One region of the Alteromonas sp. S005 genome, then DNA from elsewhere that is predicted to be linked to it. Evidence: predicted binding sites of a transcription regulator. Region 1 holds the regulator's gene; the other holds the start of a gene.
The links. Region 1 encodes LexA, which represses DNA repair genes until DNA is damaged. Its sites were predicted from a motif close to TACTGTATNNNNATACAGTA; they were not measured.
Positions count from the first base shown of each region.

Region 2: the regulator LexA is predicted to act here: its motif matches at 2,775-2,794, upstream of V7R55_RS15065 (putative DNA modification/repair radical SAM protein).

Region 1 covers NZ_JAZETN010000010.1:37,289-46,501, reverse strand. The annotation lists gene V7R55_RS12575 (diguanylate cyclase) at 1-869, shown strand, start outside; gene V7R55_RS12570 (hypothetical protein) at 1,045-4,605, shown strand; gene lexA (transcriptional repressor LexA) at 4,718-5,344, shown strand; gene coxB (cytochrome c oxidase subunit II) at 5,927-7,090, shown strand; gene ctaD (cytochrome c oxidase subunit I) at 7,101-8,744, shown strand; gene V7R55_RS12550 (cytochrome c oxidase assembly protein) at 8,896-9,213, shown strand, end outside.
Region 2 covers NZ_JAZETN010000014.1:41,307-50,519, reverse strand. The annotation lists gene trhO (oxygen-dependent tRNA uridine(34) hydroxylase TrhO) at 1-294, opposite strand, end outside; gene V7R55_RS15075 (VC2046/SO_2500 family protein) at 366-890, opposite strand; gene V7R55_RS15070 (response regulator) at 1,012-2,652, shown strand; gene V7R55_RS15065 (putative DNA modification/repair radical SAM protein) at 2,903-4,144, shown strand; gene V7R55_RS15060 (TIGR03915 family putative DNA repair protein) at 4,196-4,990, shown strand; gene V7R55_RS15055 (DUF6279 family lipoprotein) at 5,105-5,947, opposite strand; gene V7R55_RS15050 (ATP-dependent 6-phosphofructokinase) at 6,161-7,171, shown strand; gene V7R55_RS15045 (LytR/AlgR family response regulator transcription factor) at 7,287-8,114, opposite strand; gene V7R55_RS15040 (sensor histidine kinase) at 8,116-9,189, opposite strand.

The sequences.
Region 1 (9,213 bases):
CCATTTCTGAAATAGTGTGGGACAGCACCAGTTTCACACAATATAACGAGTACAAAAAAAGGAACCTATATTTCAGTAGCTTCGACAACCTTTTTGGTACCACTATTTTAACCGGTGAAGTAACGATAAGTAATACTTCAGGGACCCATCCAAACTCAAAAGGGGTGCCGAAAGGACACCCGCGCATTAGTCGATTTTTAGGGCTGCCGATCAAGGTCAAAGATAGAGTGGTGGGCATGATTGGTTTAGCCAACAAATTTGAGACATACAATGTAGAAGATGCAAAGTTTTTACAGCCTCTACTCGATGCGTTAGCTGGCCTTTTCTATGCGGTAGAATTAGAAGATGCACGCGCCGTCGCAGAGGAAAAGCTACGGCAATTAGCTATGACGGACTCGTTGACGGGCTTGTACAACCGAAGGGCATTTATTGATGAATGTATAGCATTTTCGAAACAGCATTTAAGTGCCTGCGTTGCGATTGTTGATATTGATTATTTTAAGAAGGTAAATGATACCTACGGACATGATGCGGGTGACCAGGCGCTTATTACGCTTGCAAGGAAAATAGCTAAACAAAACAGCGAGCCGAATGTGGTTGCCAGACTAGGTGGTGAAGAGTTTGCTATTGTGAGAATGGGTAAAAATAAAAAAGAAATTAATACACAGTTAGAAGCGCTTCGTATCGCAGTGGAAGAAAGTCTTGTTACCTACAAAACCGACACAATAAAGCTTTCTATTAGTATAGGTGCAACCTTTATCGATAATACCTATGGCGCAGATTTCAGCGCGCTTTTATCTGCGGCAGATAAATGCCTCTACAAAGCAAAAGAGCAAGGCCGAAATCAAGTAGTATGGGATGATGACTGAGAATTTTTCTTTGTTAAAAGTCTTAGAGCCATGCTTATCCTTAAAAGTGATGATTGTGTGGTAAACAAAGATACGCTATAAGAAGATAATATTTCACTGTAGTTAACAAAATTAGGCGTGTTTTGAGCTTTTGACTAATGAAAAGCCATCATGCCTTACAAATCAGGGACGACGCATGAACACTTCGCGCTTGGGTTTTTCTGGCCTTTTTTCTGTTATAGCTCTAACGGCTTGTGGTGGCGGAGGAGGGGCTGACTCGTCTCCTAACCCAACGCCTGCACCTCCTCCTGAGCCTACCGCGTTAGAAATTCTGTCGAATCCATTAGACTACTCTACTGCACAACTAGATTCTGCAGCTAAGAGCTACGCTGACAATGGTTATACGGGCGCAACAAAAGTGGCAACAGCCGATCTTAGTGCTGTGCAAAACGTCTATGTGGCACTTTTCGGTGAAGATATCACGAGTTCACCTTATTTAGACCTGTTCGAGGTATCAGAGCTTGTAGATGCCAACGGCAATATTGAGGGTACCACACCGTGTTCGGATTCAGGCTCTATTTCTTACTCTGGAAACCTGAACTTGGAAACGGGTATAGGAACAATAGTTGTCGATTATGACCAATGCCTTCACTACTACCTAAATGCGTATCACGACGGCCAACTTTCAGTCGCTATTACTAAATCAGACGACGACAACTTTGAGGCCACATCATATTTCACGAGTCTTTCGGTAGGAAGAGGTAGCCAACGCGTAACGCTAAAAGGGCTAATGAAAGCTGATTTAAGCTACGACTCACGCACGGGTTATTACAACGAAGAATACACACAATATCTGACTGCTACGTTTAACGGCGAGACCTACAAAATAAACGCTACCTCTTTTGATGGTGTGAGAAGTATTAGTTACTCCTCTGAATTTGAGGGGACAATATATATCGGCTCTAAAGGTAAACTAGAGTTTTCTTACTTGTCTGAGGAAGGAGGGCTACCTTATGCTTACCAAGGTTCCCTTGTCGTAAAAGGCGATAAAACGGCAGGCATAGATTTAATGCAGGGCGCGGTTCGCTATGGTGAAGATTCCGACGGCGATGACACCTATGATGTTGGCGTGTTTTTCAGCAGTATCGAGACCTTTGCAAGCAGCAATATCGCGAATATTGTTCTATCCGATATAGAAACTATTTCAGCACCTCCCGTTGCAGGTGAACCTTATTACTTTGCTTATGACCCTGTTTACACGTCTGACGATATAACCGTTGATGAGGGGTATTATTACGACTCTGATACGCCTGAATCTGATTTGTCAGTATCCTACCGTTGGTATATTAACAACGTTGTTTTAGAAGGCGTTAGCGGTAATACATTGCCTGCATACAACGCGGTGTTCGGCGATGAACTTAAAGTAACTATGGTAGTGTCCGACGGTGTTAACGTTGTTGAGTCGCAACCATTGTTTATTACTATTAGTGACTCCCCAATGACACTTGCCGTTTCCAATATGCCTGAATCGGTAGCTGCTGGTGGTTACGTCGAGTTCACTGTGAGTATGACGGACCCCGATCAAATTAATAGTGACTCTGCAGGGCAGCTTGTATCAGCGCCTGAAGGCGTAACCCTCGATGATGAAGGCTTATTGACTTGGCAGGTACCTGAGAGTCAGTTGTTCAACGAGCAAACATATATTTTTAATTTTGCTAGCTTAGATGGCGAGGAGAATTTACAAACCCTAGAGATCAAGGCTTACGCAAATAAAGCCCCAGCGTACGCACGCGTAACGGCGATGACACCAATTTATAATCACGGATTTGCAGTCGCTTCATCTAATGGTGTAAAAGAGCTTGTATCAATTAATGAGCGAAATGTGGGTACTTTTTCGTTAGAGGGAAATTCGCTCAAAAATACCTACGTATACCCCTATAAATTGCCCACTAAAGGTGAAATTAGGGGCGTGCATTCCCAGGATGTTGACGGTGACAATAACGATGAGATCTACCTTCTTACACAACAGGGTTTGTCTGTTATAAAAGACCGTGAAAGTAATGCCGAAGCGGTGTTCGTTGTAGAAGGAAGTATAGTTTCTGGATTGTTTTATGACATCAATGGCGATGGAATTGATGAAGTCGCTTATTTATACGGTGATGACTATTATGATCCGAACGCGATTGTCATTGTTGATGTTCAAACGGGTGAACAGTTACAGCAGTATGATATCGACGGCGTTAATAATATTGCTTTTGGTAATGTAGATGATGACGCTTCGATAGAGATGGTGACGAACAACGGTTACGTATTTGACATTGACAGTGGTACCAACCAATGGCTGTATGGCAGCGGGTTTAGCAACATGTTTGTTGTGGTGGGCGATATGAATGACGATGGTGTCGATGAAATCATCGGTGCTGATAGTTGGAACCATATCTCAATTTACTCAGCAGTATCTAAAAACAGTTTAGCCACGCTGGAACATCCAGACATTTGCGATATAGCCTACACCAATGAAAGCTCAGCTGCTAAAGGGCTCGTGGTGGTATCCGAATGTCAGTGGGGACAGGTGAAAGGCTTTGCATTCGATGCGGGTCAAATTTCTGAGCAGTGGGCTATCGCTCACAACACGTACAGCGCTATGTCACTTCTTATCGATGATTTAGATAACGACAATGTGCCAGATATCATTTGGACTGGTGACAACCAAGTTTTAGTCGCACAACAGAACGCTAGCGGTGAGTATGCATTGGCAGATATTGAAAGTGCGCCGCGCGCTTATAAATATCACGCTGCAGGCTGGGCTCCCTACGGTGACAATGACGAAAGAGCTGTCTTTGTCAGTGACACAAGCAATTACGATTCATCTATTCAAATTTTATCAGTAAACAAAGACGATGAGTTTGCGATAAGTGGCGAAGTTGGTGAAGACGCCTATAACGACAGCAAGCCCGTTGTTACAGACTACAATAATGACGGTGTGGGTGAGTTATTTATAGGGGCGCTGGACTATAATTCGTCGTTCAATGTGGTGAGACTTTCGGATAATTCTGTTCAGTGGACACTGAGTCAAAATCACAACAGTCAAATATCATTTATTGAAGCACTAGATGTGAATAGCGACAGTTACGCTGATGCAGTTGTCGTGGAAAACGATCGACTTAAAGCGTTTGATATTGAAAATCAGGTGCTAATTGACGCGATCAACAACGATTTTTCAATCAACGCGCTGGCTGTTTCAGAAAGTAATGGAGTGCATTATTTTGCTGTCGGGGGGTATCGTTCGTTAAAGCTCTATAAAATGCAGGACGGTGAGTTTGTTGAGTTAAATGAGTTGGAAACTACTTGCGATCAACTGCTCACAGTAAATTTTGATAGCGATAGTGACCTTGAGTTTGTGTGTCTGGACAGAGATTATTCAACGATCAATGTGTATGACGTGACAAGCGAAGCATTAGCATTGAAAGAGACTATAGCGCTGTCTTTTTACCCTCAGAAGATAGCAGCTATACCAACGACATCGTCTAACCAGTCGATCCTCGCCATCCATCAGCCAGATGATTACGACTATTCGTATGATTACTATGACAGCATCGGGTACCAAGTAGTTGAGATTGATAATAAAGGGCATGCGGTATGGCACAGTCCGCTATTGGGGCTGCAAAACGTTGATGGTATGCGTACCCGCAAAAACAGTGATGGAGAGTTGGAGCTACAAATAGGTAACTCGGACATGGCCCTTCTGGCAAAATAAGGATACTGCACTTGTCGCAGACTCATGCGTGTAGCAAAAGACGCGGCAAGTGCTTGTTATTTGTTTTTAGGTGTATATACTTACAGGAACTGTATGAACAGACAGGTCTTTTATGCGCCCACTCACAGCTCGACAAACTGAAGTTTTAGAACTTATTAAAACAACCATGCAAGAAACGGGAATGCCGCCTACACGTGCGGAAATTGCTCGTCAACTTGGTTTTCGTTCTGCCAATGCAGCAGAAGAACATTTGAAAGCATTGGCGCGTAAGGGCGTAATTGAAATCTTACCTGGTACCTCCCGTGGTATTAAGCTCAATATCCCCCTTGAGGATACAGCATCAGAAGAAGAAGGTTTGCCTCTAATCGGGCGCGTAGCGGCTGGTGAGCCAATTTTGGCGCAAGAACATGTCGAATCGCACTACAAAGTCGATCCTGCTTTGTTTCAGCCTCAGGCAGACTTTTTGCTTCGTGTAAACGGCATGAGTATGAAGGACATCGGTATCTTAGATGGTGATCTCCTCGCGGTGCATCGCACGACTGATGTCCACAATGGTCAGGTCGTTGTGGCGCGGGTGGATGAAGACGTTACGGTTAAGCGTTTAGAAAAACGCGGTCGTGAAGTCCTACTTCATGCTGAAAATGAAGAGTTTTCGCCAATTAAAGTAGATCTTGCCAGCGAGCCTTTTGCCATAGAAGGTATTGCCGTGGGTGTCATAAGAAACGCCGACTGGATGTAAGGTTTTAACATCTTCAGCAAAAAGCGGCGCCCTAGCCGCTTTTTTAATGCCTTTTGTTGCTATATTTCTGCTAGTTTTCTTAAGTTAGCAGCGCGCAATACCTCGTCCAATCATGACCTAAAGTATAAATATTAAGCAGCACGCAAAAGCCATTCTGCCTGTGAATGAATTTTTAGGTATGCATTCATTATTTGAAAATTTGTTTGAAAATAAATATCGATAGCACGTTACTCGTTGATTTTTCGCTCAAATGATTGCTCGTAAGCTCACATGCCTTGTTCAAAATGCGCGTTTGATTTTACCCCGTCTCAACAGCTACCAATTTACTCCTTTATTCAAAGCGTAACGTTAGGCTGCCATTGCAAATGATTAAAAATTGAACGCTTCGTTAAATTTTTAACAGAAAAGACTAGACGGCACGGAATTATTGCGCAATTCTTAGACAAAGATTAACAAAATAATAACAATGACTCTAAATTTGTTTTACAAGTTGAGGTTATGGGTCAATCGTTCGCAAACCATTTGGTAGGGCATCGCGCAAAAAAATCAGCGTTTTTGGTCTTGCTATTACGGAGGTGCTGAGTGAAACAACTAACGACCATTATTGCAAAATGGTGTTCTAGTATACCTATTTTGCTTCTTTCCCCATTGCTTCTTGCGCAAGAAGCTAGTGAAGAAGTTTCTTCACTCAATTTAAGACGTGGTGCAACCGATATCAGCGGGCAGGTTTATGACCTTCATATGCTGATGTTCTTTATATGTGTAGGGATTGCGGTTGTAGTGTTTGGGGTTATGTTTGCCTCAATGTATCTACATCGTAAGTCTCGTGGAGCTAAGCCCGCTAATTTTCACGAAAACGTGAAGGTTGAAATTGCGTGGACCGTTGTTCCTTTTCTTATTCTAATCTTTATGGCTGTGCCTGCGGCGAACACCCTTATAGCAATGGAAGATACGTCTGAGCCTGACATGACCGTGTTGGTAACCGGCTCTCAGTGGAAATGGCACTACAAATATATGGACAGCGACGTAGAGTTTTACTCTCTGCTTGCTACTCAGCGTGAGCAAATAGAAAACAAATTTCAGAAAACCGACAATTACTTACTGGAAGTTGATCGTCCGTTAGTCATTCCAACAGGGAAAAAGGTGCGTTTTCTTATTACATCTGACGACGTTATCCATTCGTGGTGGGTCCCTGATTTCGCCGTCAAAAAGGATGCAAATCCAGGCTTTATTAACGAGTCTTGGGCTAAGGTCAACGAGCCAGGCATTTATCGGGGGCAATGCGCTGAGCTGTGCGGAAAAGACCATGGTTACATGCCAGTCGTGGTTATCGCTAAAGAGCCCGCTGAGTTTGATAAATGGATGGGCGAACAAGAAGAAATTGTTCGTAAAGCCAAAGAAGAAGAGCAGCGTCTACTTTCTATGAATATGTCTATGGACGAATTAATGAAAGAAGGCGAGCGCGTGTATAACGCTACGTGTGCAGCCTGTCATATGCCAAATGGTGAGGGGTTACCAGGTGTATTCCCAGCACTTAAAGGCAGCAAGATGGCGTTAGAAGATCAACAAGGTCACATCGACATTGTCCTACATGGTAAGTCGGGTACGGCTATGCAGGCGTTTAGCAAAATGCTTAGCCTTAAAGAAATTGCAGCGGTAGTCACTTACGAGCGCAATGCGTGGGGTAATAACACTGGCGATATGGTTCAGGCCAAAGACGTCAATGCAGTGGCAAACGGAAACTAGGAGCAGAAAAATGAGCAAAGCAACTGAAGTTATTTCGCCAGATACCTCTGCGCCTCACAGTGGTCACGTACATGGCGATCACCTACATGATGACCATGAGCACCACGATCATATTCCCAAAGGAATAACGCGCTGGCTGTTTACTACTAATCACAAAGACATTGGCACACTCTACCTGTGGTTTGCCTTTATTATGTTTTTAGTTGGCGGCGCAATGGCCATGGTGATCCGCGCTGAATTGTTTCAGCCCGGCCTACAAATTGTTGAACCAAATTTCTTTAATCAAATGACCACGGTGCATGGGCTTATCATGGTTTTTGGTGCCGTAATGCCCGCTTTTACGGGGCTAGCAAACTGGCTTATCCCGATGATGATTGGCGCTCCAGATATGGCGTTGCCGCGGATGAATAACTGGAGCTTCTGGATTTTACCTGGCGCTTTTTTAATTCTGCTTAGCTCACTATTTATGGAAGGTGGTGGCCCTGCTTTCGGGTGGACTTTCTACGCGCCGCTTTCAACAACCTACAGTGGCGATTCTACCGCGCTGTTCGTGTTCTCGGTTCACATTATGGGTATTTCCTCCATTATGGGCGCGATTAATGTGATCGTGACTATTTTCAATATGCGTGCGCCGGGTATGACCTGGATGAAAATGCCGCTATTTGTGTGGACGTGGCTTATCACCGCATTCTTGCTTATTGCCGTTATGCCTGTACTTGCCGGTGCGGTAACCATGGTATTAACGGATAAGTTCTTCGGAACGAGTTTCTTTGATGCTGCAGGTGGCGGCGACCCAGTTATGTTCCAGCACATTTTCTGGTTCTTTGGGCACCCTGAAGTGTATATCATGATTTTGCCTGCTTTCGGCATTATCTCGCAAATTGTTCCTACCTTTTCCAGAAAGCAGCTATTTGGCTATGCGTCTATGGTGTACGCCACAGCGTCTATCGCACTGCTTTCATTTGTGGTGTGGGCTCACCACATGTTTACCACGGGCATGCCAGTGTACATGGAGATGTTCTTTATGTTTGCCACCATGCTTATCTCGGTTCCTACTGGGGTTAAGGTGTTTAACTGGGTAGCGACCATGTGGCGTGGTTCACTAAGCTTTGAAATGCCAATGATGTTTGCTATTGCCTTTATTGTTCTGTTTACCATTGGTGGCTTATCAGGGCTAATGCTGGCGATAACACCTGTGGATTTCCAATATCATGACACCTACTTTGTTGTGGCTCACTTCCACTACGTTCTGGTAACTGGGGCAGTCTTTTCAATTATGGCGGCCGTGTATTACTGGCTGCCTAAATGGACAGGCAAAATGTACGACACTACCTTGGCTAAATGGCATTTCTGGTGCTCCTTGATATCGGTAAATGTCTTGTTTTTCCCTATGCATTTTGTTGGTTTAGCAGGTATGCCACGTCGTATTCCTGACTATGCATTACAGTTCGCTGATTTCAATAAATGGATAAGTTTGGGTGGTTTTGCTTTCGGCTTATCTCAGCTGATCTTTCTTGCCCTGCTTATCAAGGCGTGCAAAAAGCAAGGTGAAGCAGTATCGGCGCAAGTTTGGGATGGCGCCGAAGGGTTGGAATGGGAAATTCCATCACCTGCGCCTTACCACACGTTTGAAACACCACCTGTCGTGAAGTAACGGTAGGTGGCGTTTGTGAATTAGCCATTCTTGTAAAGCGCTAAACAGCAGCGGTAAGGATGGCATTCACATAGTGCTGACAGTGGAGTAAATAAGCGATTATACAAGCGTTTAACAAGCTTCACTATTGAAGTTACCCGGAGGTTGCGTAATGTCACAGCAAAGTGCAAATAACAAGATGGTTATCAAGCTTGTTGCTATTGTCATTGGCATGTTTGGCTTTGGCTTCGCCTTGGTCCCCTTGTATGACGTCTTTTGTGACGTAGCGGGAATTAATGGCAAAACTGAGAACACGGCAGCAGTTTACCAATCAGTTGAGATTGATGAGTCACGTGAAGTGACCGTAGAGTTTATCACTCGCACCAATACTGGAATGCCATGGGAGTTTCGCGCCGAAACTAAGCGTGTGAAGGTGCACCCTGGCGAGCTTAACACGGTATCGTTTTATGTGAGAAACCCTGCATCAAGT
Region 2 (9,213 bases), on a different contig from region 1:
CATAGTCACGATTTCTTTTTTAAGTTTCACCTTTGTGCGATAGAACGGCTGTTCGTCGTGAAGTGATTCTTTGTAAGAGATTGGATTGATACGTTCATCACTGTTCAGATAAGCAAGCAATGCGTCAATACCTTCACGGGTACCAGAAACTGTACCGTTAATGCCTTCGTGGGCAAGAAGAAGCGTACCTTTGATACCATTTGCTTCCATAGTTTCTAGAAGCGGCTGGCGGATTTCTTTAAAGTTTTCAAGCGCAACAAACTTATACATTGCGCATACAATATATTTAGACATATTTTAACCTTTGCTGATTGGAGCGTAAGACCAGTGCAAAAATGCGGCGCGGAATATATCAAAACTGAGCGTTAAAAACTAGAGTAGATCCCGTTATCACGCTCGCCTTGCGAAGATATAATATCGTAAAGTAACGTATTATCTTCTTTTATGGCGTTGTCATATTGCCTTTTTAAGCGTTTCTGCGTCGCTAGACTGCAGTTGTCTACAACGTCATCCGGGATGCGTTTTGCGTCATCGGTTTGAGCTAACGGTGCGGGTTTCATACTAAGATGCAGGCGTGCGCCTTCGTAGTCTGTTGCGACCAAATTTGAATGCACACGCATATCTACCCACTCGCTTTCACTGGCAGATAATGAAGGGCGTCTGTAGTGATTTAATGCCGCGAGTTGTGCCTCAATACTATTTCGGGCGTCAGCGTCTGACGTTGCAGCTTCAATTTCAAAGGGTTCAGCTACGCTATGTTGCTGCATTGCAAGGTATAACGAGAACAATGCTCCCTGCGATGACGCACGAGCAAGTACACGACTTCGCTCCCAGTAAATACTGGGATCTAGTGTTGTTTGTTCACTTGCTGAGGCTAAATCTGGTGACATTCGTACACAGTGCTGGTTATGTATACGTATGTTGTCGGCAAGATAATGTTTTTCTTAAGCTTATTTTCTAAAGTTAGATATACTTTCAAATTATGATAGTGCGTTTATTCACGGATTCGAAATGCAATTTAGCAACAAACAAGTATTGATTGTTGAGGACCAGCGTCCTTTCCTTCTGCTTCTGAAAGGACTAATGCACTCAATGGGCGCGTCTGATGTCGTGACTAAGTCTTCTGCTGAACAAGCGGTATCGCTGTGTAAAAAACACAAATTTGATATTGTAATTTGCGACTTACATTTGGGTGCCGAAACCAAAAATGGCTATGAACTGATAGAAGAGTTGCGCACGCGCAGGCTAATAAACCCCACTTCAGTGTTTGTTCTTATCAGTGCTGATAGCGCTCGCCCTGTAGTGCTTGGCAGTATTGAGCGGCGCCCCGATGACTTTCTAATAAAACCTTTTTCACAAGTGCAGCTAAAATCTCGAATTGTTCGTGCGTGGCAAAAAAGACAATTTCTTCATCAAGCGTTCAGCTTGATAGATCAAGGTGAATACAACAGCGCCATAGACCATATTGAAGCGCTTTTAGAAGCCCCTCGTCATTACAAAGGTCATTGTGAACAATTGCTAGTGGAGCTCTATTGGCGCATAGCTCAACCTAGAAAGGCGCTGGACGTATTAAGAAATTACATCGACGGAAAGCCAGTGCTATGGGCACAGATAGCTATTGGAAGAACCTATCTACTGTTGAACGAACATGAAAAAGCGATATCCATTGCCAAGAAAACGTTAAAACGGAACCGATTCAATGCTGATGCTCACGATATTCTTGCGCAAGCGCACCATGCCTTGGAAGCTGGTGAAAAGGCCCTAGATTCAATTAAAGAGGCAATTAAACTATCGCCCTTCTCTTTACCTCGCCACTTTAAGGCTTGTGAAATTGGCCGGGAAAATGATGATTTAGTGCTAGCAGCCAACTCTAGCCAAGCAATTTGGGATTTATCAAAACGCACTGTACATAAGAAAAGTTTGCATTGGTGCGGCATGATACGCAGTTTGCTTGATGTTGCTGAGTCAGCGGACGATAAAAAGCAGCGTAATAAGTATCAACAAGAAGCGTTACTCACGTTACAACGGGGTAAATTTGATGAGTACCTGTACAAAATGGATAGGGATTTCGACGTAGATATTTTTGGCAATATTATAAATGCAAGAATAAGTGCGATTGACGGAAAGCTTATCGATGCAAAGCGTCATCTTAACAAGTCGCAAACGCAACTTGATGATAAATACTCAGAGGTACCCACTGCATTTATTCCAGATAGCATTAACGTTATGTACAAACTCGGAGAATTTGACGACGCGTTAGCGCTAAACGCCATTCTTAGCGCTAGAGATGAGGTACTCGACCAAAACAGTTCAAAGATGCTGGAGACCCAAGCGCAAAGCGCACAAAAAAGCCTTGCTAGCTACCAGCAGTTTAATCGTGAGGGTATTCAACACTATCAGCAGCAAGACTATGAGCGCGCCAAAGCTTCATTTGCACTCGCTCAAGGTTTCGCCCCGGTGAATACAGGCGTAGCACTAAACTTGCTTCAGTGTCTTCTTCAGATAGCGATACAAGAAGATAAAGCCGAAGTGAAGTTAGTAAACGAGTGTAAACGACTGTTTAAGCTTATCGACGATATGCCTCTAAAAAAAACCTATAAAGAAAAATACGACAACATTCGAGATGAACTATCTAAATTTATAGGGTTTTAGCTTTAGCTTATTTTAATCGGTTAACAGCGAGATAGTCTTCGCCGTCACTCACCGGTGTCAATCCTGAATAGGGCCAATCCCGCCAACATTAAATCTTCACCTTCATTTACCAAGTGCAATTGTACTGTATATATATACATGCTATAACACTTTCACTCTCAGCCTAGATTACAAAACACGTTTAGTCGTGTTTGTAACAGAATTACTAGGCTGTTTGACTGTAATTGCTTAAAGGAAAGTTAAATCTGCGATGCACGACAGACTGATACAAAAGCTAGAAATTCTCTCCGATGCGGCTAAGTACGACGCATCTTGCGCGAGTGGTTCGGCAGGTAAACGACAAGCAGGGAAATCCGAGAAGACTGGTATAGGTTCACTAACCGGTGGTTCGGGTATATGCCATAGTTTCACACCCGACGGAAGGTGTGTTTCGCTGCTTAAGATCCTTATGACAAACTACTGTATCTATGATTGTCATTATTGCATTAATAGGGTTTCAAGCAATGTTCAGCGGGCGCGCTTTACGGTTAAGGAAACGGTCGATTTAACTCTAAATTTCTATAAGCGCAATTACATTGAGGGCTTGTTTTTAAGCTCGGGGATTGTGGGTTCACCCGATATCACCATGGAAAGCATGGTTCGTATTGCGAAATCATTACGTCTTGACCATGGGTTTAAGGGATATATTCACCTTAAAACTATCCCGAATGCGTCGCCGGAATTACAAGCTGAGGCAGGTCTTTATGCAGACAGGCTTAGTATTAATGTGGAAATGCCTACACAGTCATCGCTAAACAAGTACGCCCCAGAAAAAGATCTTGGCGGTATTCACGGTTCGATGAATACGCTAAAAGAAAAAATTGCAGAGCATAAACTAGACAAGACATTTTCAGGCAAGCGCCCTCCCCGTTTTGCACCTGGAGGGCAGTCTACGCAAATGATTATAGGTGCTGACGGGTCAAATGATAAAACCATTTTAGGAACAAGCGTTAAGCTTTATAGCGATCAAAAACTTCGTCGTGTTTATTATTCGGCATTTTCCCCTATTCCTGATGCGTCGGAAGTTTTACCGCTGAAACCTGCACCATTAATACGAGAGCACCGACTGTATCAGGCAGACTGGCTCTTACGCTTTTATGGTTTCGGCTTAGATGAAATTTTGCAAGATGACATGTTAGATATGGACTACGATCCCAAGCTTGCGTGGGCATTACGTAACCGTCATCTATTTCCTATTGATTTAAACAAAGCTGACAAACAGATGCTGCTACGCGTTCCTGGTCTTGGCGCCCGAACGGTACAGAAGATTTTGTCTATAAGGCGTAATACCAAGCTTAACTGGGTCGACCTTACTAAAATGCGGCTACCCCTTAAAAAATTGAAGCCTTTTATCAGCGTGGGAGATTACTTCCCTGATATCCATTTACTCGACAGTACTAATTTCGAGCTTCAGTTCAAACAGCCTGAACAGTTTGAGCTATTTGGCGCTTGAGTGTGCTGTAGACGCAGCTATGTTAAGCCGTAGACTAAAAGGTAGCTTTATATGAAGACCATTACCATTACTTCAATACCTGGCTTTGATGAATGGCGGGAAGCCTCACGAGAGTGCATTGCCAAGCGTATTCCCCCTGAACATATTATTTGGCAGAGCGCTCATTCTGTACAAGACGATCTCTTCGGCAGTGGCGATGATCAATGCAAAAGCAAAAGGCCGCAAAGTAACCTTAATATTCCTAAATCTACACTGATACTTTTAAAGTACGCCCTGTGCCATAACGATGATAATCGATTTGCGCTTTGTTACCGGGTGTTGTGGCGTGTCGTGTATGAAAATAGGCAACTTATTCAAATGAAAACTGACGACGATGTTATCCAGCTTTTCGCTATGGCGAAAGCGGTAAAACGTGACGCTTACAAAATGAGTGCCTTCCTAAGATTTAGAGAAATAAACCTAGAGGGGCAAGAGCATTTTGTCGCCTGGTATGAACCTGAGCATTTCAGTCTAGAGATAAAACTCAACTTCTTCCAAACCCGTTTTAAGAATATGCGGTGGTCTATCTTAACCCCCTACCGCGCAGCTCATTGGGATACCGAAACACTAGTTTTAGAAGATAATCCCGATTCAAGCGTAGTGCCTGACGATGACCGCATTGAGAAATATTGGCTGACCTATTACGCCAACATATTTAATCCTGCGCGTATCAAGACAAGTGCGATGTTAAATCAAATGCCGAAGAAGTACTGGAAAAATATGCCAGAGACATCGCTGATAGGCGATATGATAAAACATTCGGACGCCCGTGCTAGAAAGATGATCAGCGATGGCAATAAGCATTGAGCTAATCCAAATGAGTTAATATAAACATGCCTGGCCCTTTATCTTTGGGCCAAGCTTTAGTCTAACCTTAATTTAGCTTTGCTCTAGCACTGGAGTGACTTTGAGAAAGTAAATTTAGTTTCTAAAGTTCTCTACGGTATCAATCAGGTCGTCTATATTTTCGACAAGGGTCTCTCGCTGCTCGTTTGTTAGCGTGGTAAAAAGTTCGGATATTAACGTAGCGCTAACGGTTATATTATGGGCGCTACTTTGCTTGTAAATATCACTTTTATAGCTATCTGGGTTTTGCATTAGGTCAACGAGTTCTGCTTCGAAGTTGTCGTTAAATTTACGGGTTACAAATAGCTTTCGTGCCGCATTTTGAATATTCCTGCGATAAGTCAGCCATTCCCCCCCCGTGGAAATAAACTGGGTCGCGTACGTGGACACTAACTGCTTTTGTTCGCTAGTTAGCTTGCCTATGCGTTCACTGATGGTCTCCTCAATGCGCTCAACACGGTCTTTTAACCGTTCTTCTTCAGACTTTTCCAGCGCCTCTTTTCGCTCTTCTTCTTCCTCTTTGTTATCTTTCTCAAGGGCAGCAAAAAGCGTAACAACTTGTTCGTCATCAAGTGTTTTTGCAATTTGTGCAAGCTCAGGGCTAACTTCATCACGCACCCTTTCCCAATGCGCTCTTGCGCCTACAAGATGCTCCTGTACAGAGTTTGAATCTAAGCGGCCTTCTTTGATTTGACGCTTAATTTCGATAAGTTGAGCTTGGTAACGCTTAAGTTCAGAGGTTTTATGCCAGCGTAGCCAGTTTTGTAGATAGTCATCGAACTTTTCTTCTTGCTCATCTTTAAGTTCAATATAGTCGTCCATGTACCAGTAAACCCACCAATCCAAGTTGTTGTAGGCTAATTTGGAGCTGCATGAAGCAAGAAACACCACAGAAATAAATACTAACAGTACACGCATAACTTATCCTTTTTTGTTAACTACGCTATTTGCGGTAAATTCGCTTACTTATAAATTCAATTGAAAAGCAGACGTAAATAGTCAAGCGCTCAAGACTCGTTCTGCACTGTTCCTTTGAGTTATTTAAATTCCCTACGAAACACATGTTCACTTTACGTCTTGTTACCTTAACGTTACCTTAATTGTTATGCTGGTAAAAAGAAGGATTTTAATGTGTCAAAACGTGTCGCAATTTTAACCTCTGGTGGCGATGCACCAGGTATGAATGCATGTATACGTGCTGCAATTATTGCGTGCCAGAAAGCGAACTATACTTTGCTTGGCTATAAGCATGGATACAATGGACTATTACAACAAGAGTATATTCCCCTTTCACTCGACTCTACTCACAACTTGATTCAACAAGGCGGTACCATACTACACAGTGCAAGGTGTAAAGAGCTTAAAAGCCAAGAAGGAATTAAAAAAGCCGCTAACAACTTAATGAAGGCAGAGATTGATACGCTTATTGTGATTGGCGGCGATGGCTCGTTTCGTGGTGCCGCTGAACTAGAGAAAGAATGGGACGGCCAAATTTTGGGGATACCCGGTACGATAGATAACGATATTAGCGGCACAGACGCAACCATCGGCTATTTTACTGCTATTGATACGGCCATGAGTTCTATCGATAAAGTTCGCGACACTGCTGATGCATTCGAACGTATTTTTCTTATAGAAGTCATGGGCAGAAACGCAGGCTTTTTAGCATTGAATGCTGCGCTTTCATCTGCAGCTGACTATGTCGTGGTACCGGAGTTTTTCGATTCTGCTGAAAAAGAGATAGAAAAGCTTGTTGCCCAGATTAAAGCCCAGCGTGCGTTAAAAGGGCCAGTTAGTTTCATCGTTGTCGTTGCTGAAAATGTGTGGCCAAATGGTTTAGCTGGCCTTACTGATGCATTGCAGAACCATGATATTAGCGACGTCAGGCCGGTAACCTTAGGTCATGTTCAACGTGGCGGTTCGCCTGTTGCTCAGGACAGATTACTCGCAACGACACTAGGAGAATTTGCTATAAGTTTAGTAGGTAGCGACATTACCAATATTATGGTGGGTGAAGTAAATCAACGCCCTGTCACTGTCCCCCTTTCCAAAACGTGGGAAAACACCAAACCCCTGGACGAGGCGCGTGTTGATGCTATGCGTACGCTCATGAATGAGCGATACAGCAAGCAATTGAACTAACGGTTTACCCTGTAACAAAACAGCTGCGAGCTTGGTTGTTACTTAAAACCACAAACAGAAAAGGCGTTGTCTAGTTTTAAACAACGCTTTAGCCGTTAATACCAATAAAGCTAGATTACATTTTCATAGCCGCTTTCACTTTATCTCGATGACTGCGGCTTACCTTAAGCTCTGTATCGTTTTGGAGTATTAAGTGGTACTCGCCACTAATATGACTGACTAGCTTTTTAACAAAGCGAATATTCGCTATAGCTGAGCGGTGTACCCGTACGAAAAATTGGGGGTTTAACTCTTGCTCAAGCTCTTTCATCGTTTTACGCATTATATGCATGCCGTCAAGGGCGTGTACGCACATATAATCGCCTGCCGCATCAATCCACTGAATGTCTTGCACGTTTACACGGGTTACTTCTGAACCATCTTTAATTGCTAAAACATCAGGGTAAGGGTTAGTCTCAACTGGCTCTCCGCTCGCGAGTTTACGTAAAATTTCTTCGCAATCATCACCCGTGAGTTCAGCCACAAGGCTCACCAACTTTTGAGACTGTTCGTCTTGATGCTGGGTTGAGAAGTATTCACGCACCTTGTCTAACGCCGCGCCAAGACGCTCATCGTCCGCCGGCTTTAAAAGATAATCAAGCGCGTGTATATCAAAGGCTTTGATAGCATAGTTGTCGTAAGCCGTCACAAAAACAATCATTGGTACAGGCTGCTTAAGTTCACGAAGCTTGTGAATAACTTGAAAGCCATTTAAACCCGGCATTTGAATGTCTAAAAATACTAAGTCTGGACGGTGTTGAGAGATACTGCTCACCGCTTCAAGACCATTTTGACATTCTGCAAGAACCTGTACATCATCATGACGCTCCAACCTAGCGCGAAGGCCTCGACGTGCTAAAGGTTCGTCGTCTACTACAATGGTTTTAATCACTTGCTTTGTCATGTTATGCGTCCTTAACTTCATAGGGTATGCGAATTCTAACCCGCACACCAGAAGGCTGATTGTGTTCTATAGAGAATGCAAAATTACGGTGATAAAGGGATTGCAAACGCTCTTTTATATTGGCCAAGCCCACGCCATTTTCACGGCTAAGGTTGCCATCTTTAATATCTGCACCCGGGCCGTTATCAGCGACGTCCATCAATAAATCATTACCAAACGTACGTGCCGTTATTGAGATACGACCACCATCTTCCATTTTAGATATGGCGTGCTTTATTGAATTTTCAATAATTGGCTGCAGGATCATACTCGGTACAAGTGCACTTTCGCAGCCTTCATCAATATCCCACTGCACGTCTAACCTGTCATCAAAACGCACTTTTTCTATTTCGAGATAAAGTCTTAGCGCCTTAATCTCTTGACCTAGCGGAACGCGTTTTATGGGGTCGTTATCTAATGAGTATCGTAAGAAATCACTTAAGCGCGAGACCATAGCCTCCGCCGTATCATTTTCTTTCAAAAGGATAAGAGTAGAAATAGCGTTCAGCGTATTAAAAAGAAAATGCGGATTAAGCTGGTAGCGAAGCATTTTGATATGCGCCTGGTGAGCCATGGTGCTGGCTTTTAGCGCATTTTGCTTTTCTTTTTGCAACATCTGAAAGTTTTTAATGCCGAAGTAGACACCACTCCAGCAGCCGACCATTATCAATGAGTTAATGGTGTTGGTAAAATACATGTACCATTCGTCTGGGCGATATCCGTGTTTGTATATTTCCCAGTAGTTAATATTTTTCACTACTGCCCACAATAACGCTATTAGATAACACGACACTATCACTATTACGATCATGTTTAGCGGAGATTGTTTCCTTGCCCAACGATAAACATATCGCAGTGGAATGGTTAATAACCACCCTGCATAAGCGTTTAGCATGATTATAAAAACCCAAATGGGCCTTACGTCGTGAAGGAACGAACCAATGTAATAAATTATCGCAAACCCTGCCCAGCCCGCGCTGTGCAGCGTCCAAAATAAACGTTCATTACTTTCTATTACACGCTGAAAGCGACTCACAATATTACCAATTTAAAAACTTGT